DNA from 3 places in the Lactococcus sp. EKM203L genome. Region 2 is predicted to be linked to each of the others. Evidence: riboswitches for the same ligand, from Rfam matches in the RefSeq annotation. Region 2 holds a riboswitch; each other region holds the start of a gene.
What was found. Region 2 has a riboswitch for magnesium ahead of HFD15_RS06830 (FtsW/RodA/SpoVE family cell cycle protein). Riboswitches for the same ligand answer to the same signal wherever they lie in the genome.
Positions count from the first base shown of each region.

Region 1: linked by a shared signal. The riboswitch ahead of HFD15_RS14205 (hypothetical protein) and the one ahead of HFD15_RS06830 (FtsW/RodA/SpoVE family cell cycle protein) in region 2 are both predicted to bind magnesium.
Region 3: linked by a shared signal. The riboswitch ahead of mgtA (magnesium-translocating P-type ATPase) and the one ahead of HFD15_RS06830 (FtsW/RodA/SpoVE family cell cycle protein) in region 2 are both predicted to bind magnesium.

Region 1 is NZ_JAALEQ010000001.1:273,587-281,866, reverse strand. Features, by position in the region: gene HFD15_RS01530 (CPBP family intramembrane glutamic endopeptidase) at 1-581, shown strand, start outside; gene HFD15_RS01525 (LCP family protein) at 623-1,771, opposite strand; gene HFD15_RS01520 (ABC transporter ATP-binding protein) at 1,800-2,597, opposite strand; gene HFD15_RS01515 (ABC transporter permease subunit) at 2,615-4,003, opposite strand; gene HFD15_RS14205 (hypothetical protein) at 4,022-4,372, opposite strand; M-box (ykoK) riboswitch at 4,429-4,598, opposite strand; gene arcC (carbamate kinase) at 4,718-5,671, opposite strand; gene aguA (agmatine deiminase) at 5,696-6,796, opposite strand; gene HFD15_RS01500 (APC family permease) at 6,807-8,168, opposite strand; gene ptcA (putrescine carbamoyltransferase) at 8,184-8,280, opposite strand, start outside.
Region 2 is NZ_JAALEQ010000003.1:206,923-215,202, forward strand. Features, by position in the region: gene HFD15_RS06805 (response regulator transcription factor) at 1-458, opposite strand, end outside; gene HFD15_RS06810 (sensor histidine kinase) at 486-1,484, opposite strand; gene liaF (cell wall-active antibiotics response protein LiaF) at 1,481-2,110, opposite strand; gene rpsN (30S ribosomal protein S14) at 2,276-2,545, opposite strand; gene HFD15_RS06825 (LCP family protein) at 2,643-3,941, opposite strand; gene HFD15_RS06830 (FtsW/RodA/SpoVE family cell cycle protein) at 3,972-5,171, opposite strand; M-box (ykoK) riboswitch at 5,544-5,705, opposite strand; gene HFD15_RS06840 (hypothetical protein) at 6,457-6,624, opposite strand; gene HFD15_RS06845 (VOC family protein) at 7,016-7,849, opposite strand; gene HFD15_RS06850 (CHAP domain-containing protein) at 8,181-8,280, opposite strand, start outside.
Region 3 is NZ_JAALEQ010000005.1:30,673-38,952, reverse strand. Features, by position in the region: gene thiD (bifunctional hydroxymethylpyrimidine kinase/phosphomethylpyrimidine kinase) at 1-478, shown strand, start outside; gene thiE (thiamine phosphate synthase) at 468-1,115, shown strand; gene dltX (teichoic acid D-Ala incorporation-associated protein DltX) at 1,305-1,436, shown strand; gene dltA (D-alanine--poly(phosphoribitol) ligase subunit DltA) at 1,461-2,960, shown strand; gene dltB (D-alanyl-lipoteichoic acid biosynthesis protein DltB) at 2,960-4,183, shown strand; gene dltC (D-alanine--poly(phosphoribitol) ligase subunit DltC) at 4,226-4,465, shown strand; gene dltD (D-alanyl-lipoteichoic acid biosynthesis protein DltD) at 4,455-5,741, shown strand; M-box (ykoK) riboswitch at 5,805-5,965, shown strand; gene mgtA (magnesium-translocating P-type ATPase) at 6,224-8,280, shown strand, end outside.

The DNA of each region.
Region 1 (8,280 bases), on a different contig from region 2:
CTCCTTTTTCCTTAGCTATTGCTGGATTTATCAGCCTTTACATTCTTTTTGGGAAAAAAGGAATTTCTTACACTTTTTCTAAACCTCAAAAAATAGTGAGTACTTATTTTGCTGGACTTATAGGTGCTTATATCTTTGCTGGAGTTGGCATTCTAATTACTAAAATACTATTAGGAAGTTCTCCAAATTCTAATCCAGTAGCAGATGGAATGACTATTTTTGGACTTCTTAAGACAATTCCTATGCTTTTAGGTGAAGAGTTAATTACTATAATTTTACTTATAATTATCGCAAACTTATTAGGTGGAACACGCAAAGCTTTAATTGTTGCGGTTATCATATCCACTTTAATATTCGGATTTCTACATTTACCTACTTACGACTGGAATTTTGCCCAAGTTATTTTTATTATTGCAGCCGCAAGAATTCCCTTTACCCTTGCCTCTTTAAGGAGCGACTCCTTGTATACAGGTTTACTTATTCATATTACCTATGATTGGATTATTTTTATCCTTGTAATCCTATCCATCACTAATTCATTCTGTGATTGCCCTTCTAATTGTAAATATTTTATTAAGTAATTAAGATAAATAGCTCCTATGATAGGGGCTATTTATCTTAATTACTTAATAAAACCATTTGAAGTCTTAATATTAGGCAGAGGACCAGTAGTTGTATTACCGCTTGTCCCAATATATGTATTTCCATTCGTTGAAGTATCTTCTTGTGCTTCAGCTTCTGGATTCTGGACAGTATAGTCACTTTGATAAAGATAGTCACCATTTGTATGGAAGGAATATCCATTGTTATCAGTCTCATTTTTACGATCTAATTCGAGAGAGACTCTTAATTTATGACTGACAAATTTGATACTATCTTTATAGAGTTCTACCATACTTCTTCCTTGGTTACTGAAAGTTCTCCAATCAAAAGTTAATTGTTGTTTAGAGTAATTACTAAAAGTTAAAGCGTTAGAAATAAGCTCTTTAATATCTTTTGGTGTGATATCAGTCTGAATATTATCATCTAAAGAATCAATAATAGAATATAAATTAGTGAAAGAAGTCATTGATTTTAACTTCTCCTCAACTGCTGAAATTACCTTTTGTTGCCTGAAACCTCTCATAATATCTGTATCTACATGTCGTTCTCTAGCATATGAAAGAGCCTTGGCACCATCTAAGTGTTGCTTACCTGAATTAAACTTTATAGACTCAATACCACTTTCATCAGTACCCATAAATGACTTTTCAACATCAATATCAATTCCACCTATAGCATCAATAAGCTTAATAAATGAATTGAAATTAAAAACACAATAATGATCAATAGGAATATTAAAAGTTTTTTCTACCGTGTTAACTGAAGCCGAAGGTCCTCCATAAGTATAGGCAGCTTCTATCCGTTGCATACCTTTGTATGATTTTGAATCAATTTGAACAAAACTATCGCGAGGGATACTACAAAAAGTTGTCGTTTTTGTTTTTTTGTTAATTGTAATAATCATCATCGCATCCGTTCGCGTCGTTCCCAAATTTCTCTCTTGAGTATTATCTAAACCCATGATCAAAAATGACTCTGTATCTTTATGTTTCTCAGATTTATAGTTATTATCAACTTTATGATAACCCTTGTCTAATATATTATTTAAGCGATGATTGGCCATAGCGATATACCCGAATACTCCAACTGCTATTATTATTACTAGAGATATGAGAAATCCGACCATTTTTTTTATTTTATTATTTCTTTTTCTCCTATGTGGAATCATATTAATTTTTCTTCCTTTCTTTTACCTACTAAAAATTTTTATTAACATTAAGTTCTGTCATGACTACCATCTCATTAGTAATTTCTTCAACAATACTTGAGATACTACTTATAGTTCTTTGATTTCTTGGGATATCAATGTTGTAAACTTTCGCAATCCTCCCTGGATTTGAATCTAACAATATAATCCTATCAGACATCTGCACTGCTTGTTCTATATCGTGCGTAATCATTACAATTGATTTTGTGACAATTTGTTGACTTAACCACATATTTATAAGTTGATCTGACAGCTGTTTGGATGTTACAACATCTAAAGCAGAAAAAGGTTCATCAAGTAATAATAATGTAGGTTCTGCGGCTAAAGCTCTAGCAAATCCTACTCTTTGTTTCATTCCGCCAGAAATTTCTCTTGGATATGATTTTTCATTGCCCTCTAGCCCAATCATTTTTATTAGTTTTTTTACTCTATCATTAATTTCATTTTTAGATATTTTCAAATTATTATCTATGCCAAATGAAACATTTTTATAAACATTTAACCATGGGAATAGAGCAAAATTCTGAAAAACCATACTAATGTTTGGATCCGGTTCTTTAATCTTTTTTCCTTCAAAGATGATTTCTCCATGACTTGGATGAACAAGACCAGCTAAACTTCTCAATAATGTCGATTTCCCTGCTCCTGATTGTCCAATAAGACTTACAAATTCTCCTTCCTTTACGGTAAAGTTTATGTCTTTCAGAACTTGTATATATTTCTTTGATCTTTCTACTCCATAAGCTTTGCAGAGTGAAGTTACTTTTATTAAATTTTTCTTTTCCATTCTTATTTCCTCCCTTTTTAATAATGGAATTTTTCTCTAGCATATTTGTAAAGTGGTTGCCAAACGAATATAATACACAAGCCTACTACAGCACACATCGCCAAAGTACCAAGTGCTGATTTATCTTTAATTCCATCATTCACAGCAATATATTGCCCTAAGCCAGTAACATTTATTGTTTCTTTACCCCACTGTAGGCTTTCCGCTGCTATATCTGCATTCCATGCTGCTCCCGCAGCATTTATGATAGCTGTTATCAAGTACGGAAACATTGATGGAATGAGATAGCGAGTCCACCACTTGAACTTGGATAATGGAAAAATTTTTGTGACTTCTTTTATATCATCTGGTATTGCTAAATACCCAGCAATAACATTGAAAAAGTAATACCATTGACAACCAACCATGATTAGCGGCAAAATCCACCACTCAAGTTGCTTATACCCTAAACTAATAAAAATTACTATGAATGGAGTATATACGTTTGAAGGAATCGATCCAACAACTTGTCCAATTGGTTGGATAAAGCTTAAACGTCTTTTGTTACTTGCAACCCAAACCCCAAGAGGTGTAAAAATCGCTGCTGCTATAAGCATTGCTAATACTACCCTCAATGTAGTTAAAAGCATTAAGTGAGGGATTATTGAAAAATCTTCATGAGGTAAGAATCTATAAAGTTTAATAGCAGAGATAACAACCGCATACCCTAAAAGGATATACCAAATGATTGAAATATATTTCTTAACTTTTCCTAGATATTTAAAGATAAGATTTATCCTAAGAATATACCAAACTCTAGGTAACTTAAAAATCCAGAAATCTTTTATTTTTTGAATCCATTTCATTAATATTTTTCCAAAATTAGATGCTTTTACTAAATTGTATACAATTGATTTTGGAGGATTACCTTGAGTTGTTCCTTCATCATAACGATAATAATAAGTAGCTTTAACCAAAGGTTGAAAAACTAAGAAATTTAGTATGACGACATTAATAATTAAAGCAATAACAGCGAAACCACAAGCTTTAAAGTCTGCACGATCTAATGCAACTTGAATATAAGAGCCAATTCCTGGCAAAATTAAAGTTTCAGACTTAGGGATTGCGACGGTAACCTGTTCACTTGCAACAATGGCAAACCATGCTGCTGACTGAGATATGACAAGATTCCATAGTAGGCCTGGAATTGAATATACAAATTCAAGACGCCAAAATTTTTCCCAAGCACTATATCGAAATTGTGATGTTACTTCTTTCAAATCTTTGGGAACTACTTCCATTATTTGGTAAAGTGACAACATGATGTTCCATGCCTGTCCAGTAAATACTGCAAAAATGGCAAGTGCTTCAGCTCCCATTACATTACCTGGATATAATCCAAGTAAAAATGCAGTAGTGAATGTCATGAAACCTAATAAAGGAACTCATTCTAAGAAATTGACCATCGGCAAAATAATTCTTCTTGCAGTTTTAAACTTAATTGCCAATACACCACAAATAACAGAGAATAAAATTGACCACATCATTCCTACAATCATGCGAAACATTGTTCGCATTGAAAAATACGCAAGGTTTCCAATAGATAAAAAATCGTGCATTTTCTTGACATCATCCACTGAACTTTGAGACGGTAACGATGAAAGGGGTTGGTTAATAGTTATTTGTGTCACAATAAGAATAAATGCAAACAAACAAATAATACCAATTAAAATAAAATCACCCATAATAGATTTTACTTTTGGTTGTTTTGTATCAAGATATTTTCTTCTTGACATAAAAAGCCTCCTTTTCATATAAAGGGAGGCTCTCAAAATCAATAGATTATTAGTCTATTTAATCACGACATTTGAGTTTTGGCTTTCTGAGACGTAAGAAATGATATTTCTAGTTATCTTGGAAAAGCCTTGATTCGACTAGTCCTGCTTTACCCATTATTGTCTCTCGACAGTTTTGAGCGATAACCTATGTTCTTCAGAGTAACCTCACCTAATATGATTAGTTTTTATTTACTACAAAAAAAGTATAGCACTATCTATACTTTTTGTAAAATTGAAATGGGTAACCTACTTAAATTCTTTTTATTTCGAATTTTAAATAAATTATTTTGAAAAATACTTTTTTTAAACTAAATCGGGGACAATCCGTGTTCCTGCCCCACTTTTAACAAAGTTTTCCACATTTTCAAGTGAAGTAATCGTGGCTTGCTTACCAGTATTTTCGACAAAAGCGACAGCTGCTGCCACTTTTGGTTTCATAGAACCTGCCGCAAAATAACCTTCCTCTAGATATTGACGCATTTCGCTAACTGGTACAACTCCTAGAGCTTTTTGATTAGGTTTCCCAAAATTTAAAAAGACATCACCGACAGAGGTAAAAATAACTAGTTCATCAGCATCAACAAGTTCTGCTAATTTTGCTGCCGAAAAATCTTTATCAATTACCGCTTCGACTCCTTGATACCCCTTATTTTTTTCAATAACTGGAATTCCTCCGCCACCAGATACTGTAACCAAAGCTGATGATTCTAACAATGGTTTAATTGCGTTAGCCTCAACAATTTTGAGAGGTAAAGGTGAAGGAACTACTCTTCGGTAACCTCGTCCAGAATCCTCAATCAATTTCCAATCAGGATATTGAGTCTGAATATTTTTAGCCTCTTCTTGGCTATAAAAAGGTCCAATAGGTTTTGTCGGATTTTTAAAAGCCTCATCATTAGCATCAACTACTGTTCTTGTGACTACAGAAACAAATGGAACATCAGACATTCCATTATTAGCAAGAGCTTCTGTAAAAGCTTGTGCCATCCAATAACCGATTTGCCCTTGAGTCATAGCAACAGCTGTATCAAGTGGCATTGCCGGATTTTTAACTGAATTACTTTCAAGTTGTTGCAAAAGTAAATTACCAACTTGGGGGCCATTTCCATGAGTGACGACCATTTCAACATCATTGTCTTTTATTAAAGGCATTAATTGTTCGGCAGTCTTATTAAGTGCCATAGATTGTGCTTGCGCTGTAGGGTCGCTAGTTAAAATAGCATTCCCCCCTAGAGCAACTACAATACGTTTTGCCATTTTCTGTTAAATCCTCTCTACTCCTTATTTGGCTTTAGGTTGTTGTTGAGTAATACAATGGATATTTCCTCCACCATAAACTACTTCAACAGTGTTCACGCCAACTATTTCGCGGTCTGGAAACATCTCTTGAACTTGTTTTAATGCTAGAGCATCATTTTCATCACCGTATTGTGGTACGATAACTCCTTTGTTTGTAATCAAGAAATTCATATATGAAGCAATACAAATATCTCCGTCTTCACGTGGCATTGTTCCTTCAACTGTATCAATTCTAAATTGTTTTTTAATCGTTACATTTTTAGCTGGACAAGTCAATTTATGAACTTTGAGTTGACGTCCTTTAGCATCTGTCATTTGGCTCAAGCGTTTATAGGCATCTTGTGCTGCTTCATAAAAAGGTGACTTCTCATCCTCAGTATAAATGCATGCAACTTCCCCTGGTGCTACGAAGCAAGCAACATCATCCACGTGACCGTTTGTTTCTTCTGGGTCAATTCCATCCCCAAGCCAAAGAATTTTTTCAGCATTCAAATGTTCTTTAAGTTTATTTTCAATGTCCTCTTTGCTCATGTGAGGATTGCGTCCTTCAGATAAAAGGCACATTTCAGTAGTCAAAACTGTTCCTTGACCGTCAACATGGAACGAACCTCCTTCAAGAACAAAATCATCTGTCCGATAAGAGTCAACACGTTCTAATTCACAAACTTTTTGTGCCACTAGATCATCTTGATCCCAAGGAAAATATAGACCATCAACAAGTCCACCCCAAGCGTTAAAAGTCCAGTCATTTGCTCGAAGTTCGCCCTTATCATTAATTACAAAACTTGGCCCACAGTCACGAACCCACGAGTCGTTGTTAGAAACTTCAAGCACACGCACATCAGCGGGTAATTGATATCGAGCATTTTGATATTGGGATTGTGAAACTAACATTGTTACTAGTGTAAATCTACTAATTGCTTTAGCAACATTAGTAAAGGCAATCTGAACAGGTTTTGCTCCATCACGCCAGTTATCTGGACGTTCGGGCCAGATCATAAAAATTTGATCTTGAGCTTCAAATTCACCAGGCATCCGAAAACCATCTTCTTTTGGTGTTGTACCAATAATACGTTTTGCCATTTTTTCTCTCCTATTTTTTTATTTTTTTAAATTTAATAATTAATTCACCAATCACAATAAAAATAATTGCGCCAATTGTAATCGGTAATTGTTCTGTTAATGATGCCTTATCATATTGCAAGGGTATGGCTGTAAAAATTAATGATATGATAATAATAATCATTGGTAAGGCCATATATACTTTCAAGATTCCGTCACTACCACTCACTTTAAATGGACGTGGAGTCTCAGGGTCAATCTTGCGCAATTTATAAAAAGCAGGGAAGACCGGAATATAACTCAATAAAAATAGTACTAAATTTAGTGAGAAGAATGACCAGAACAAATCTTGGTTGGGTAATAATGGGGCAATCACAACAATAAATGTCGCTACAATCCCATTCATCAAAGCTGCCCCCCAAGAAATTCCATTAGAAGCACGTCTTTTTGAGAAGAATTTAGGCATATCACCATTATCAGCAGCATAACTAGCAATATTATTAACCCCTTGTGACCAAGAAACCATATTACCCACTAAAGTCAGCATAAACAAGAAAGCGATTAAACTAATGAACCAACCTGTCGGTGTACCCAGCATCACTTGGAAACTATCTACCAATCCCGAACTTGTCGATAATTTATCGGTTGGAATAGCAACACCGATCCCAAAGGCCGAAAACATATAAATCGCTGCAATTACGATCCCACCAATGATGATTGATTGTGGGATTTGTTTCTTAGGATTTTCCATACTGTCAGCAAAAGTACAAATGACTTCAAACCCCAGTAAGTTAAAAATGATTACTGAGATAAATGATAGACTATGCAAATCAAAACTTGGAAGTAATGATGCTAAAGTATAATGATTTGCTACTCCCTTAGTCAAAGCTGAATAAACTCCTAAGCCTCCTAATGCTAATGCTAAGAATACCTTAATTACTGCGCCGCCATTTAAAATCCAAACGCTATCACTTACTGGATATAAACTAATCAAAACAATAACCCAGATGAAAATTAATTCAATTAATAGTGAAATACCTGTATTTAATTGAAAGCCAAACATTGTATGCAATAAATCAGGACAAAGTACAGCAAGTGAAGCCATCCATAATGGGAAGTTTACCCAATAAAACCATGAAGCACGTGCTCCCCAACGATGACCAAAGGCTTTTGTAATCCAATCATATAGCCCACCCTCACCAGTATAAGTTGTTCCAAGTTCAGATGTAATTAGACCATAAGGTAAGAGAAAAGCAACGATGAGAACAATCCACCAAAAGAACTGCGAGTTACCAATAGCAGCAACCGGTGCTGCTGCTTCGGCAACAAAAACAACACAAATGACAGAAAGAATAGCACTAAACAGACTAAATTTTTTCTTTCCATTTTCCATAAATGATACACTTTCTTATTTGGCTAAGTAAGCCTCTAACTCAGCCTTAGCTTTGGCTTGTGCTTTCAAATCATAAGGATTTTTTTCAGCATAATCGGACATCAACCAAACA
Region 2 (8,280 bases):
TCTCTTTTTGATAAATCATCATATAATTCATGTTTTCGATGTTTTTGTTGAGCAATCTTTTCCTTGACAGCATCGGAAAGGACATCTTCTCCATTGGCAACTTTTCTGATCGCAGATGCGATATCAGCGGCTTGTGATGTTTTAAGAATATAACCTTTAGCTCCAGCAGCTAAAGCTGGAAAAACTTTTTCGTCATCAATAAAACTCGTTAGAATTAAAATTTTTCGTTCTGGATTTTTGGCTAAAATCTTTTGCGTTGCTCCAATTCCATCAAGTCGATCCATCACTAAATCCATGAGAATAACATCAGGGTCAAGCATTTCAGTTTTTAAAAATCCTGACTCGCCATCGGCAGCTTCACCAACCACTTCGATATCGGGTTGAATATTCATGAAACTTGATAAACCTAGTCGCACCATCTGGTGGTCATCAACAATTAAAAGTTTAATTTTTTCCATTTTGTTCTTTCTAAATACGCATCATTTTTAAAGGCTCGGCTTCGCTTTAGGGATAATGATTTCAACAGTTGTCCCCGCACCTGGTGCCGAGATTACTTTGGCATCTCCGCCGATTAATAAAGCACGTTCTTTGATATTGGCTAAACCGTAACTGGCCGTCTTATCACTAGTAGAAACATCAAAACCAACTCCATCATCAGCAATTTTCAAGAAAATGTTTCCAAGTGATTCTCTTAAAGAAACTTCAATGTGCTCGGCTTGCGAATGACGCAAAGTATTCGATAAAATCTCTTGAGCCATTCGAAATAAATTGTCCTCAACATTACTCGTCGCTTCAATGTTAGCCAATTTAACCGTAATATTTGCTGATATTTTCGCTTGGAGCTCGTCTGTCAGTGCTGACAACCCTTCTGCTAGACTCTTACCATCTAGCTCTACTGGTCTAAGATGTAGTAAGAGTGCTCGCATTTCATTTTGTGCAGAATGGAGCACTTTTAAAACCAATTGTGTCTGTGTTTCGATTTGTTCTTTAGTCAAATTTTGTGTCGAACCAGCAACAGAAGATAAAATCATTGTCGCTGCAAAAAGTTCTTGACTGACAGAATCATGAAGTTCCCGTGAAATTCTTTTACGCTCTAATTCAATAATTTCAGCTTTGTCAGCAGATTTTTGCTTAGATAATTCTTGGAGTTCAGCTGACATATTCATAATTTTATCATGAACAGCTTGTAATTCAGGAGATTCAGGTTGTTGATTTTCTTCTAAAAGTTTAATATCATCTTGAAATTTTTGTTGAATAGCCATATTTTCAATATGATTAAAAAGGGTAAAAATCAGCGCAAGTAATCCTGCAACTGATATAAATATCCATAAACCATAGAAATTATCTCGAAGTTCCCTAATAATATTAGCGGTATTTAGTCCCCCTAAAGGTTGACCACTATTCATCATTATAAATAGTAGAAGGTACATAATAAGTATGATACTAAAAACTGCTAAAAAGGTTGTGAAAAGTGATTTTTTCATCCTCTAATCACCTCAATATTTCCTGAATCAACACGGATATTGATTTTAATTCGTTTTTCCACCTGATCTAAATTTTCACTAAAATAACGAACATTTCCCGCATTAATTTGTGCTGCCTCATTGAAAATCTTTACAAGCCCAGCATTTGTTGTTAAATCAAGCGAAACTCCTACATCCTCAGGAACAATAATTTTTGTATTACCTGTCATTTTTTTAATAGAAAGACTATTTCCAGAAGGTTTAAAAGTAACATCATCAAGATCAATGATATCATTTTGATTTTCATTCATGATTGACTCAGATTCATCTTGAGAAATATCTTCGTAAGAAAAATTTCTTACTCCTCCTTCTCGTGGATTATTTTTCCAAAAAACGATGCAAGCAATCGTAGGGAAGATAATTGCTAACCAGAACCATCCAACTGTGAAGAGAATCATTACCGATATTGCCCAAAAAATGAAACTGATGATACGTAATACACGCGCACGCGAACGAGTCGCCAAGATAGTAAAGAGAATAGCTAAAGCTAGAACTACCCACATACGCGGTGTACTAATCACATGAAAAATCAATCCTAATACAATAAAAATTTCTATAATAAAGATTGCTTTCAATTTTTTATTCATAAATCTATTGTACCAAAAAAAAGCTTACTTTTTCTCGGACTTAAGACTTAAATTTTACTTAAGCAAGATAGAGAAAAAATACTCCATTCATTAAGACGAAGTATTCTTTAAATTACATAATAAAAATATTTTTATCATATCCCATAAAATTTTTCAAAAAGATTTCTACCAGCTTGACTTCTTAACCCCTGGAATCTTACCTTCATGCGCCAATTTTCTAAAATTAACTCGTGACATACCAAATTTTCGCATGTAGGCTCTGGGTCTTCCGTCAATTCGATCTCGCATTTTCATTCGATTGGGATGAGAATCTTTAGGAAGTTTTCGGAGAGCTTCATAATTTTTTTCTTTCTTAAGTTCCTGTCTAAGCTCTTGATATTGAGCAACAAATTTTTGTTGCTTTTTAAATTTAGCAATTTTTGATTTCTTCGCCAAAATATTATCCTTTCATTTATTAATTTAGTTAACCAGTTAAGTATATCCTATAAATAAAACAATGTCAACTGGTTAACATTATTTTATTATCTCTATTTTAATTAGCGACTAAAGCTCCTCCTTGACTTGAAACATAGTCTTGGGCATTCTTCTTATTTATTTTTACTAGACTCCCTTTAGTATCCACTCCATAAGTTTCACTTTTTTCACCTTTGATAGTTACCGTCGCAGAAGGCATATAATATTGGTCAATTTGACTTCCAAAATAGTTTTCATAAGTAATGACACTTTGATCAAGCTTATCAGTGACAGACTCATCATTTGCTTGTCTCATTATATTTTGAATAGCCAAATCCACATTTTCTGGTATGAATTCATAACTTCCACCATCCACCATTTGACTTACCCCTTGATATTGAACAGAAACTACCTTGTTAAGACAATCTTTATAAGCCATAAATGCGGTCAAATTAGCAAGATTTATCGAAATGTTCGTTTTAAAATCTGATGAAATATCATTTAAAAATGATTGATATTTAAAAACACTATTAAGACTAAGCATTTTGTTCATTAATTCAGTCATAACTTCTCGTTGATGAGCGGCGCGTCCATAATTCCCATTGGCTAACGTATCTCTATCTCGAGCAAAAACTAAGGCTTGTTCTCCGTTGATGAGCTGCTTAGGATTTCCTGAAAGATAAGGAACATAAGCTTTATATTCAGGTTCTGTATTTGAGATATAAATCGCTCCACTATCTACAATTTTATCTGAACCAGGCAAAGTTATTTTACCTGAATCAGTCCCTTGATAGACATCTGAGCCATTAGTATCATTGACAACTTCTACTCCTCCAACGTCATTCACAAGATTTACTAAACCGTCCATATTAACAATCATAAAATTATTAAGATTCAGCCCTACTTGATTACCAATCGTTTTCATGGCATAAGTGACAGCAGATGATAACCCACCATTATTAAATCCTAAAGGATAAGCAGCATTCATTTTTTGAGTAGATTGAATTTTTCCAGATGCATCTTCAATATTCGTCATCGTATCTCGTTCCACTGAAATAATAGTGGTTGTTTTTGTCCGAGGATTCAATGTTAAAATAATTTGAGAATCTGAATTTCCATTCCATGAATCTGCACCACCCCGACTATTATCACCAGTATCCACTCCCATAAGCAAAATAGTTAGTGGTTTTTTTGCAGATATACTAGAACTTTTTATTTTTGTATTTACATGAGTTTTCGTTAATGTTTTCTCTGCTTGAACATAGATAACCGCACTAACTGCCACGACTAAAATAACAAAAAGGGACATAAAACGAACAAAATATACTTTTTTAGACCTTTTTATTTTTTTCTTTTGTCTAATTTCTTTTCTTTTCATATCAAGAATACTTCTTTCTTTTATTAAAAATTATAACTTACTTAAACTCTTTAATTTTTCGTCAGCCGAGCTATTCAAAACCAGTCCTACTGCCAAAGTTGAAATTAAAAATGATGATCCACCTTGTGATAAAAAGGGAAAGGTGACACCTGTCTCTGGAACCAAACCAATTGCTCCACCTAAATTGACAAAAACTTGTATCAACAAAAAAGATGAACAACCAATTGAAATCATTGAATTAAATGGATCTTTTGCCCGCATCCCCACCAAAAGCATTCGGGTAATCATGAAAAAAATGACAGCTAGGATTATAATTCCACCAATGATTCCCAATTCTTCTACTATTACTGAAAATATAAAATCTGTATGAGCTTCAGGCAAAAATCCTTGTTTTTCAATCGAATTCCCCAGTCCTCTTCCAAACCAGCCACCATCTACAATCGCATAATATGAATTAGCAAGTTGATGACCCGAAGAAGCCAAGTCAGTAAAAGGATTAACAAATGCTTTAAATCGAGCATTAATATAAGATCCTGGAATCAAATCGCCTCCACTGATAAAAAGAAAGAGCAAAAAACTAAGACTAATCGTAAGCAACATCTTCCCATAACCTGAAAACCATCGCCAAGAAATTCCACTTGCACCAATCATTATCAAGGCTAAGAGTCCAATAATTGCTGTATTTCCTAAATTAGGCATACTGAGTTCCACTATCATTAGTAAGATAATCGGAAATCGCCATCCCCCTACAACTTTTTTTATGAGAGTGTTACCCTTAAAAATTGCTTGAATATCATTTTTCTCAATCTCTTCTTGTCTGTTAGAAAAGATAGAAGCAAGAAACCAAACTGTAAAAAGTTTTGCAAATTCAACCGGCTGAATAGTTCCAATCCCTGGTAAGGGAATCCATCCATGCGCTCCATTCGCTGATGTATTAGGCCCCACCCTTGAATAAATCATCAGCAAGATAATAATTAGAAAAATTATTTTTAAAATCTTTTCATTTTTTATAATTCTTAATTTTACTCGATAAATAATAATTAAAGCCACAAAACTTATAATTATAAAGACTCCTTGAGAAATTGCCAATCGATAAGGAGATAGTCCTCGGTTAATTTGATAGGGGACAGTTGCTGAAAACACCATGAGTAAGCCAACAGCTGAAAGAATCAAATAAGGAATCAAAATAGATAAATCTAAAAAACTATTTTTTGTAATTTTTTTATCCATAAATGAATCCCCCTTCGTTAATTTTCCAAATGAACGACAAGAGTATTTCTAGTTGCAAATCAATGAATAACTTTTTATTTCTTATTTTTTATTGTTGTATGAATTAATATTTTTGTCATCGGCTTGTACCTCAATTTCTGATTTATAGTAGATTTTGATTGTACAGCTCCAACTCAGAGAACTAGGTTAGATTGAAGTGATAAAAATGCTTGTCCACTTTTATGCTATCTTTCTTCCTATAGCTCCCAGGGTCTGAGCCACTGTTATTCTGTGCTTCCATTTTCACCACCTCCTTTTTTATAAAAAAAATGCCTACGCCGGTTGAACGTAGACAAGGTATGATTTCAAAAAGATACACTATCAAGTGAACTAAAGTACCCAGTATCGTTCAAGCTTTAGCTCCGCAGGGCGATGTTGTTGCACTATTTCACGCCTTCTTTTTTCGACGTGAACTGTTGGCCCTCTCATCGTGTCTCCACGACTCTGCGGCAGCAACCCGTATCCCTGTGGTAGCCTCACCTACCGATGGTTAGAAAATCTCTAACCAAAATTGCTTAAATTAAATTTTCAAAATATTTCCTAAGCAAAAAAATTATAACACGACCTATACTTTTAGTCAAATAACAAATTCATTACCTAAATTAAATGTTTTTTTATTAGTTTAAACCTCTTGTTATGACTAAGTTTTTAGAAATTAGAACTAAGACAAAAATATTATTTTTTAAAATAAAATACCAAAGATTAAAATATACAGACAAAAAGCTTATAATTGAATAATGAATTTCGTTAATAAATAAAAAAACTTCCTAGTCAATGCTGACTAAGGAGCTTTTTATTATATTTATCGAATTCCTAAAGCAATACGGGCATAACGACTCATTTTATCAACTGTCCATGCTGGATGGTTTTTGAAAGTTATTTTTTATTTGTTGTTATACCAATGATTATAGGCTAGTAAACTTTAAAAGTCAAGCAATATGTGGTATGGACTGTCTACTGAATGTACTATAAATCAGATTATAAAACACTCTTACTTTTTACCTAAAATTGGTTTAAGTTTTTCATGTAAAACACCTTCAATCATTGCAATATAACCAGCTCTAGGAAATTCTTTTTGATTATCTATCAAATTAAACCTGTGTCATGTAATAAGTAATATCCGACTTCGTCTTTCTACTTTCACCATTTATTTTAAAACAAAATCAGATTTATAACTCGCTCAAAAATAAAGTAAAATTCTTGTATTTATATTATTAATATTTGCACGCGCCTTCCAATTTTATTCCTATAATTTTGGTGTATTTCTGCTAGTAACCATAAAACTAATAGATAAAATTATAAATAATATACCTAATAAGAAAATAGTGTGTTGACTTTGTCCAAATATCAAAAATATAAGACCTGCAATAAAAAAACAAATACTTGCTATTTGATATAACTGTTTATCTTTCATAAATCATCTCCTTCAAATGTCAGACTATAATGTAATATATTATAACAAAATTCACTAAAAGCCAAACGTGCAAACCCTAATTATCTCGTATTATTCAAAAATAAATTTTGTTTAGATTGTCTTATTATTTAGTTTTTATTTTAATAGATTTAATTATGACTTAATAGCACTTTTGAAGTAGGAATATTTTATGAAATCTTTATTGATATAGGATCAATCATTGTATTTTGTTATGTCATTGATATGCTTAGCCTCTTCTTGTTCAGCATGGCTATTGAGGCACTATATAGTTAGTGCTACTTTTTCATAGTTAAGTTTTGGATTCACCACTGTTGTATAAGAGAGATAAAATAAGAAGTTCAATAAATAATTTTTTTTAATGATAAATATACTATATTTTTTTAAATAGAATAAGTTTCGATCCAACATGATCTTCTATAGAGATTGAGTTTTCATCATCTTTAAATGGAATACCTTTCTCTATTATTCTTTGTGAAATTGAGTCATAGTAATCTTTAGATACTTCTAATTCCCATTTTAATATACCATTTTCTAATAAATTTCTTTTATTTATATTTTCACCCTCCCAAATATTTGTGGCAAAATGATGATGATAGTGATTCTGAGAATAAAAGTGAGCCGTATCCCCGACAAATGATACCAAATCGGTATTTAATAGCTCATTAAAAAATTCATCTGATTTAGCAATTGAATTACCCGTGAAATGCAGATGACCAATTTTCATATTTTTAGGATAATCTAAATGGTTATTTTTTTGATCTAATAAAGCTTGAACATCAACTGGTAAAGTCCCCATTTTAACTTTACCATCTTCCCAAATCCACTCAGTAGAGTCTCTATCGTGATATAGCTCTATGCCATTTCCCTCTGGATCATTAATATAAAATGATTCACTTACTAAATGATCTCCAGCTCCTATTGGATAATTGTTTTTAATAATTCTATCTACTGTTGTCGCCTTTGACGATACATCAGGAAACAATATTGCATAGTGAAATAAACCTGCTGTATTTTTCTTTCTAAGTCTACCTCCAAATTCCAGAGTGAGAAAAGCTTCTTCATTTTCCCTGAAAGCGTAAGAAACACTACTATCAGTCTCACTTATCACATGAAATTGTAGTAGATTCTCATAAAAATTTCGCATTACAGAAATATTAGAAGCTCTCAGTGTTATTTTCTTTATAATAAATGGTTTTGTATCCATATCAAGTCCTTCAATTCTTTATCTATTATTTATAAGTATATCAATTAAATTTTTTTAAGTAAAGAAAATCGTTTACAACCGTAAACGTAAAAGCCTTTCCAACCTGAGAACGCTTATTTTTATAACAACAAAGTGTACAAAGCATATTATCTGATCTCACCTTCTTATTTGTTTCATTTTGTTATTTAGGAGGATTATTGCCGTTTAATAAGTATTCTAGTTACACTTGCAAATTAATTTAAGCAATACCTATAATTCTTTGAATAGAAAAAAACATTTAGGATGTGAGATAAATTCCATATCCTAAATGTTTTTTATTTAAATATTAATCTTAAACATGTATAAAGCCATAGTTTGCATCACTTATTTTTACTGTACTGGTTGTGTTGAAATAACCATTCCCTAGGTCAATAGCCTCTCCGATCACCATT
Region 3 (8,280 bases), on a different contig from region 2:
GGTGGCTAAAGGCGGGGCAATTCTTTTGACAAGAGAAGCCATTGATTTGATAAAAAATGAATTGTTACCTTTAGCAGAATTGGTCACTCCCAATTTGGAAGAGGCAGAGGTTATGTGTGGCTATAAAATTATTGACGAAAAGGAAATTTTAAAAGCCCTTCATGATATTCAAAAGTTAGGTGCTAAAAATGTGCTGATTAAAGGGGGACATGGTAATGGAGAACTGGTCAGAGATTATTTATTGATGACAGATGGTTCTGTCAGTACTTATGACTCTAAAAGATTACTGACAGAAAGAACACACGGAACCGGAGATACACTTTCTTCTTATATTACAGCTCATTTAGCTTTAGGAGAAGATTTAAAAGAAGTGATGTCAAAAGCTAAATTGTTTATTACTGAAGCTATTTCACAAACAATTAATGTTGGTCACGGTCATGGACCGTTAAACCATTGGGTGACAATTAATGAAAAATAAAATTTTAGACCTGAGGGCGTATTTTATTGCTGGCCCACAAGATTTTCCAAAACTTTCAATTGATGATGCAATCGATAAAATTTCTGTAATCATAAAAAGTGGAGTAACGGTTTATCAATTTCGTGATAAGGGAACAATTTATAAAAATAATAATCAACGATTAGAAGTAGCAAAAAGACTACAAGAAGTAGCTCAGAAAGCGGCTGTTTCTTTTATTGTGAATGATGATGTTGAATTAGCGCGTGAACTGTCAGCTGACGGGATTCATGTCGGACAAGACGATGATTCTGTCAGTAAAATTCGTGAGCTGATTGGACAAGAAATGTGGGTAGGACTTTCTGTCAGTAATGATATGGAATTAGAAAGCGCTCAAAAAAGTGGAGCTGACTATTTGGGAATTGGTCCAATTTATCCAACAAATAGCAAGTCCGACGCAGCAGAACCAATTGGGGTTGACCATTTAAGAAAAATGCTTGAGCATAATCAATTACCAACTGTTGGAATTGGTGGAATTACTGAAAATTCACTGACAGAGCTTTCAAAAATTGGTCTGGGTGGAGTTGCGGTAATTTCTTTGCTGACAGAATCCGAAAATTACAAAAATATGGTTCAAAAAATTAAGCAAAATATTAGATGAAAAAGATGTTGTACCCTTAAAAATACAACAAAACAAAATGATTCCGTTTTCTTTTTATTATATAAATTAAACTTACACAAATGTAAGTTTTTTTTCTTTAATAAATGTTATAATCAGAGTCATAAATGATATGAGATTAACTGATTATTCTAAAAACCTCTTATTACTTTATATTTAAAAGGAGTTCCAATGGACAAGAAAAAAGAAATTCGTCTATTTTTGGCTAAAACAGTATTTTACTTTATAATTATTTTAATTCTGCTCTATCTTTATTCCTACAGTCATACTGGCGGAGCACACTTTATCTATAACGAATTTTAGAGAGAATTATCGAAGGAGTTAATTATGAAATTATTAGAACAAATTTTTGAAATTGCAAAAAAAGAACCAGACCTTATTGTACTTGCCGAGCGTGAGCAGAAATTTACTTACCGTCAATTATTTGCCGCGGTTTCACATATCTCAGAACAAATCAATGAACGCAATTTAAATCAGCGTCCAATCTTGATTTTCGGTAAAAACGATTTTATCACTTTAGCAGCCATGCTTGCGACAAATTTAACTGGTCACGCTTATATTCCTGTTGATGCTCACACACCATTTGAGCGGACAGAAATGATTAAATCAGCGGCAAAACCAGCGGCGGTACTCACTACAGTTGAGCTGTCAGCAGATTTTGAAGCACTTTTTACTGACAGAATTTCTCTTGAACTTACTGACCAGATTTTGACTGACAAACTTCCAGCACTTGATTTTTCTAAAGCTGTTTCTGGAAATGACAGCAATTATATTATTTATACTTCTGGAACAACAGGAGTACCAAAAGGTGTTGAAGTCAGTCATGATAATCTTGTGACTTTCACCAATTGGATGAACAATGATTTTATGAAAATTGAAAATAATCAAATCTTGTCACAAGCCCTTTACAGCTTTGATTTATCAATTTTCAGCTTGTATCCAAGTCTTACAACTGGCGGAACATTAATTTCACTCTCACGTGACGAAACAACCAACTTCAAATTACTTTTTGAGCGTTTGAACAAAACGGTCATTAATACTTGGATTTCAACACCATCATTTGTTGATATTTGCTTATTGGACCCTTCGTTCACTGAGAAAGAACACCCTCAATTAGTTCAATTTATTTTCTGCGGTGAAGAATTAACAAAGAAAACAGCAGAAAAATTACTGACAGCTTTTCCGTCAGCAACTATATACAATACCTATGGTCCAACAGAAGCAACAGGAGCCATTTCGTCAGTAAAAATCACGAAAGAATTACTGACAGAAAATGATCGTGTCCCAATTGGTTTTGCCAAACCAGGTGTTGACTTAAAAATTATGGATAAGGAAATCATCATTGTTGGTGATTCGGTAGCCAAAGGTTACTTTGAAAATCCAGAAAAAACTGAGCAAGCCTTTTTCACAGTCGACGGAAAACCCGCTTATCATACAGGAGATGCCGGTTCAATTTCCGCTGACGGAATGCTCCGTTACCAAGGACGAATTGATTTTCAAGTTAAATTTAATGGATTCCGTATTGAACTTCAAGATATTGAAGCCAATATTCAAAACTTAAAAGAGATTGAAAAAGCGGTAGTCTTACCGAAAACAAATGACCAGCATAAAGTCACCGCATTAATCGCTTATTTAGAAACAGAAAAAACATTTGAAGACCGTGCAGCCGAACGCGCCTTCACAAAAGAACTCAAAGCTGAACTTTCAAAAACAATTATGGATTACATGATGCCAACTAAGTTTGTTTATCTTAAAAAGTTCCCATTGAATCAAAATGGCAAAGTTGACCGCAAGGCACTCGCCCAAAAAGAGCGAGGTGACAACTAGTGCAACCCTATTCAACACCCTTTTACTTCGTGATTTTAGGACTTGCTTTAATTCCTATCGTTATTGCCCAGCTTCTGGGCAAAAAACTCATGTGGTATCAAGTCCTATTGACCATCGCTTTTCTTTGGCTGACATTTTCGGGAACAGTGACAATTTGGGCATTAATCGGCTTCGGAGTCTTCCAGACCATCATTGTAAAATTCTATGAGTGGTATCGAGTAAAACAAAACAAGAATCAGAGTTTTGTTTTCTACCTCATCATTCTGCTCTCTATTTTGCCATTAGTGATTGTCAAAGTGCATCCTCTGTTCAATCCAGGACCTGGACCAGGTTCAATTCTTGGATTCTTAGGAATCTCTTACATCAGTTTTAAGACAGTAGCCATGATTATGGAAATACGAGACGGACTTATTAAAGCCGTTCCTCTTAAAGAATTTCTATATTTCCTCTATTTCTATCCAACGATTTCATCAGGACCAATTGACCGCTTCCGACGTTTTGTTAAAGAACTAAAAGCGCCAGTTGTCACTGAGAAATACCTTGATTTATTAAATAAAGGTGTCTTTAGAATTTTCCAAGGTTTCCTTTATAAATTCATCATCGGATACTTGATTGACCAATATTGGCTACATGGCATTGCAATCTCTGCAACGATACACCCAAGCTTCTTGAATGTTTCATCATCAATGTATGCTTACGGACTCTATCTATTCTTTGATTTTGCTGGCTACTCACTCTTTGCCATTGGTGTCAGCAATTTAATGGGATATGACCTCCCACACAACTTTAACAAACCCTTCTTAGCTAAAAATATTCATGACTTTTGGCAAAGATGGCACATGACTTTGAGTTTTTGGTTCCGTGACTTTGTATTCATGAGATTAGTGAAAACATTCATGGTTAAAAAATGGTCGAAAAATATGATAACCATCTCAAATGTTGGTTACCTCGCAAATATGTTACTCATGGGATTCTGGCATGGTTTAACTTGGTATTACATCCTTTATGGTTTCTACCACGCTATGTTAATGATTGGGTATGACGCATGGAAACGTCTGAAGAAACGTAAAAACTGGAAAATTGCAGATAATAAATGGACAAGTGCTATAAGTATTTTCATTACATTTAATCTAGTATTTATCAGTTTCCTTATTTTCTCAGGAATACCAAATCACATCATTATGCACTGCATAGATCCACATTTCCCACTTCCTAACTTCTAAAAGGCGTTAGGCATATCATAAAAAAACATTAGGAGAAACAAAATGAAAGAACAAATTTTTGATATTATCGAAACCGTATCAGGCACAGACGAATTCCGTGAAGACTTAGACATGGATTTATTTGAAGAAGGAATTCTTGATTCAATGAGAGCCATCATGCTCATTGTTGAATTAGAAGGCGCTTTTGATATCAGTCTTCCACCATCAGAAATGGACCGTGAAGATTGGAATACAGCAAATAAAATAGCAGCACGCGTTCAGGAAAAAAAGGATGAAAATTAAAATTTTTAGAGCCATTGGCCCATTAATTGCAGCTTTAGCCCTTGTTGGCTTACTGATATTTCTCCCAATAAATGTTGGTATGAAATACTCAAAAGACCAACTTATTAAATTTGCTCAATCACCACTAAATACTCCAAGCTTTACAGGCTATTCAATTAAAAAACAAGCCTATTCAGACCCCGAGTTTTTACCAGTTCTTGGTTCATCAGAAATGGAACATGTGGATTCTTTTCACCCAAGTGCCTATTTCAAAAAATACAATTCTGGTTTTACGCCATTCTTAGTAGGACAACCAGGAACAACTACTTTAACCCACTTTTTCTACATGAACTCTGTGGCAAATGAGTTAAAAAATCGTAAAATTGTTTTTGTCATTAGTCCACAATGGTTTTCAAAACAAGGAATTGTTGAAAGTGAATTGAAAAACTTTGTATCCAAAGGTGAGATTTACGGTTGGTTAAAAGAAGCAGATCCTAAAGAAAATACCACCACCCAACTTGCAAAACATTTATTAAGATTTAGATCGCTTAAATCTGAAGAGACGATTTATAATTCTCTAGAACGTCTAGCAGATAAAAAACCACTGACCACTCTACAAAAAATGACTGTGGCGACCAATCTTCAATTTTGGCGAAAAGAAGATTTACTCTTCTCAAGTGTTTCACAATTCACAGCACAACCTCTTGGACTTACACCAAAAATTAATAAGTTTGCTAAAGAATTACCCAATGATCCAACCTCTGAAAACTTAGAAAAATTGGCAGTTGATCAAGGAAAAGATAGTTCAAATAACAATCCTTTCCAAATCAATAATAAAGTTTGGGATAAGAAAATAAAATCCAAATACAAACATCTTGAAAATTTTAAAAAGCATGTTACCTATTTAGAAAGCCCAGAGTATCAGGATTTCCAACAGCTCTTAAATGTGTTTGCCAAAAATAATAATGATGTTTTATTTGTTATTCAACCAGTAAATGGCTCATGGTCATCTTACACTGGAGTATCAAAAGCAACACTCGAAAATTTCAGCTCTAAAATTAAAACACAATTGCGCAGTCAAGGCTTTTATCAAATTGCTGACTTAACAGATATGTATAACACGCCTTATGCCTCTGGTGACACTGTCCACTTTGGTACTAAAGGTTGGTTGGCTACAGACAAAGCAATTGAAAAATTCATGAAGACACCAAGTAAGGTCAAATATCATATTGATAATTCGTTATTTTTATCAAAAGATTGGGCAATGAATGGTGCAACAGAGTCTATCATAAATTAAATAATAAAAAAAGATTGACAAAAATAGAAAGAACAGTTATAATTGTTTTGGTTATGCCATAAGCATAGCCGTCGGTAGGTGAGGCTACCGCAGGGATACGGGTTGCTGCCGCAGAGTCGTGGAGACACGATGAGAGGGCCAACAGTTCACGTCGAAAAACAAGGCGTGAAATAGTGCAACAACATCGCCCTGCGGAGCTAAAGCTTGAACGATAGCTTGTAACTGATTCGCTCTATAATAGTGATATCTTTTTTGGAATTATTCCCTTGCCTACGTTCAAGTTTTGTAGGCAAGGTTTTTTGTATTTAAAAAAGGAGGTGAAAAACGGAAATGGAATCCCAGACCATTAATAGTCCCGAGCCTGATAGGCCGCAGATAATTAACGTGATAAGAGCAGCTTTCCGTTTTTATCACCTTCTTTAAAGTGCCTAACGTTTGGGACTGTACACGCAAAAATATTATAGAATATGAGGTACAGACCAATGAAAAAAATTAGAAAAACACTCGAAAACACAAAAAGAGCTACAACATTTGTAGATAACAATGAAATAAATGTAAGATTAGAATTTGCAAAAACTTCTACAAAAGAGGAGCTATTTCAAAAATTTAAAACATCAAATAAAGGATTAAGTGAAGAACAAGTAGAAATCTCTCGTGAACAATATGGAGATAATACGATTACGCGTGGTAAAAAAACTTCACTTATTAAACGGCTTTATCAAGCGTTCATCAATCCTTTTACCATTATATTGTTTGTCTTAGCATTAGTTTCAGCTTTTACGGATATTATCTTAGCAGCTCCTGGTGAGAAAAATCCCCAAGGACTCATTATCATTACTACAATGGTTTTAATCTCAGGAATTCTGCGTTTCGTTCAAGAGACTAGAAGTGGAAATGCTGCTGAGAATCTCTTAAAAATGATTACGACGACGACAAACGTTCATAGATTAGAATCAGGAAGTCAAGAGATTCCTATTGAAGAAGTTCTCGTAGGCGATATTATCCATCTATCAGCTGGAGACATGGTTCCAGCAGACCTTAGGATTATTCAAGCAAAAGACTTATTTATCAGCCAAGCCTCTTTAACTGGTGAAAGCGAACCAGTAGAAAAACTAGATTTAGCTACTGATGAAAAAGATGATTCAATCACAGAGTCAGTAAACCTAGCCTTCATGGGTTCAAATGTCATTTCTGGTAGTGCTTATGGAGTTGTAATTGCAACTGGAGATGCGACCATTTTTGGTGAAATGGCAAAAAGTGTAACCGAAGACTCAACTAAAACAACTTTTGAAAAAGGCGTTAACTCAGTTTCATGGGTCCTTATTCGCTTTATGTTAGTTATGGTTCCATTTGTCTTATTGATCAATGGTTTCACTAAAGGTGATTGGATGGAAGCTGCACTATTTGCTTTAGCAGTTGCTGTTGGTTTAACACCAGAAATGTTACCAATGATTGTGACAACTTGCCTAGCAAAAGGTGCAGTCACAATGTCAAAAGAAAAAACAATCATCAAGAACCTAAATTCTATTCAAAATCTAGGTTCAATGAATATTCTCTGCACTGATAAAACTGGAACATTAACACAAGATAAAGTAGTATTAATGCGTCATTTAGATATTCATGGGCAAGAAAATATTCGAGTATTAAGACATGGATTTTTGAATAGTTACTACCAAACTGGTTTAAAGAATTTAATGGATTTGGCAATTATCGAAGGAGCCGAAGCCAAGCAAGATAAAAATCCTGAACTGGGTGGTCTAAGTAGTAAATATACAAAAGTTGATGAAATTCCTTTTGATTTTGAAAGACGTCGGATGAGTGTTGTAGTAAAAAGCAATACTAATGGAGCGACTTCAAAAACGCAAATGATTACTAAAGGTGCGGCTGAAGAAATGTTAGACATCTGTACTTTAGTCGAAGATAAGGGAAATGTTGTTCATTTAACTCCTGAACTCAGAGCATACATTCTGAAAAAAGTTGATGAACTTAACGAAGAAGGAATGCGCGTGATTTTAGTCGCTCAAAAAACAAATCCTTCACCAGTAGATACATTCTCGGTTCAAGATGAATCTGAAATGGTGTTAATGGGTTATCTTGCCTTTCTTGATCCACCCAAAGAATCTACAGCAAAAGCAATCAAAGCACTCAATAAATATGGGGTATCAGTTAAAATCTTGACTGGTGATAACGATAAAGTTACTCGTTCAGTTTGCAAACAAGTAGGACTTCCAGTTGATAAAACTATTTTAGGTTCTGATATCGACCAATTAGATGATAATGAATTGGCAAAGGTTGCCAAGGAAGCTTCTGTTTTTGCTAAGTTATCACCTCAACAAAAAGCCAGAATAGTAACAACACTTAGAAATTCAGGCAATAGTGTCGGCTATATGGGAGATGGTATTAATGACGCAGCAGCAATGAAATCATCTGACGTTGGAATTTCAGTAGATAGTGCTGTAGATATTGCCAAAGAGTCAGCTGATGTAATTTTGTTAGAAAAAGATTTAATGGTTCTTGAAAAAGGAATTATTGAAGGAAG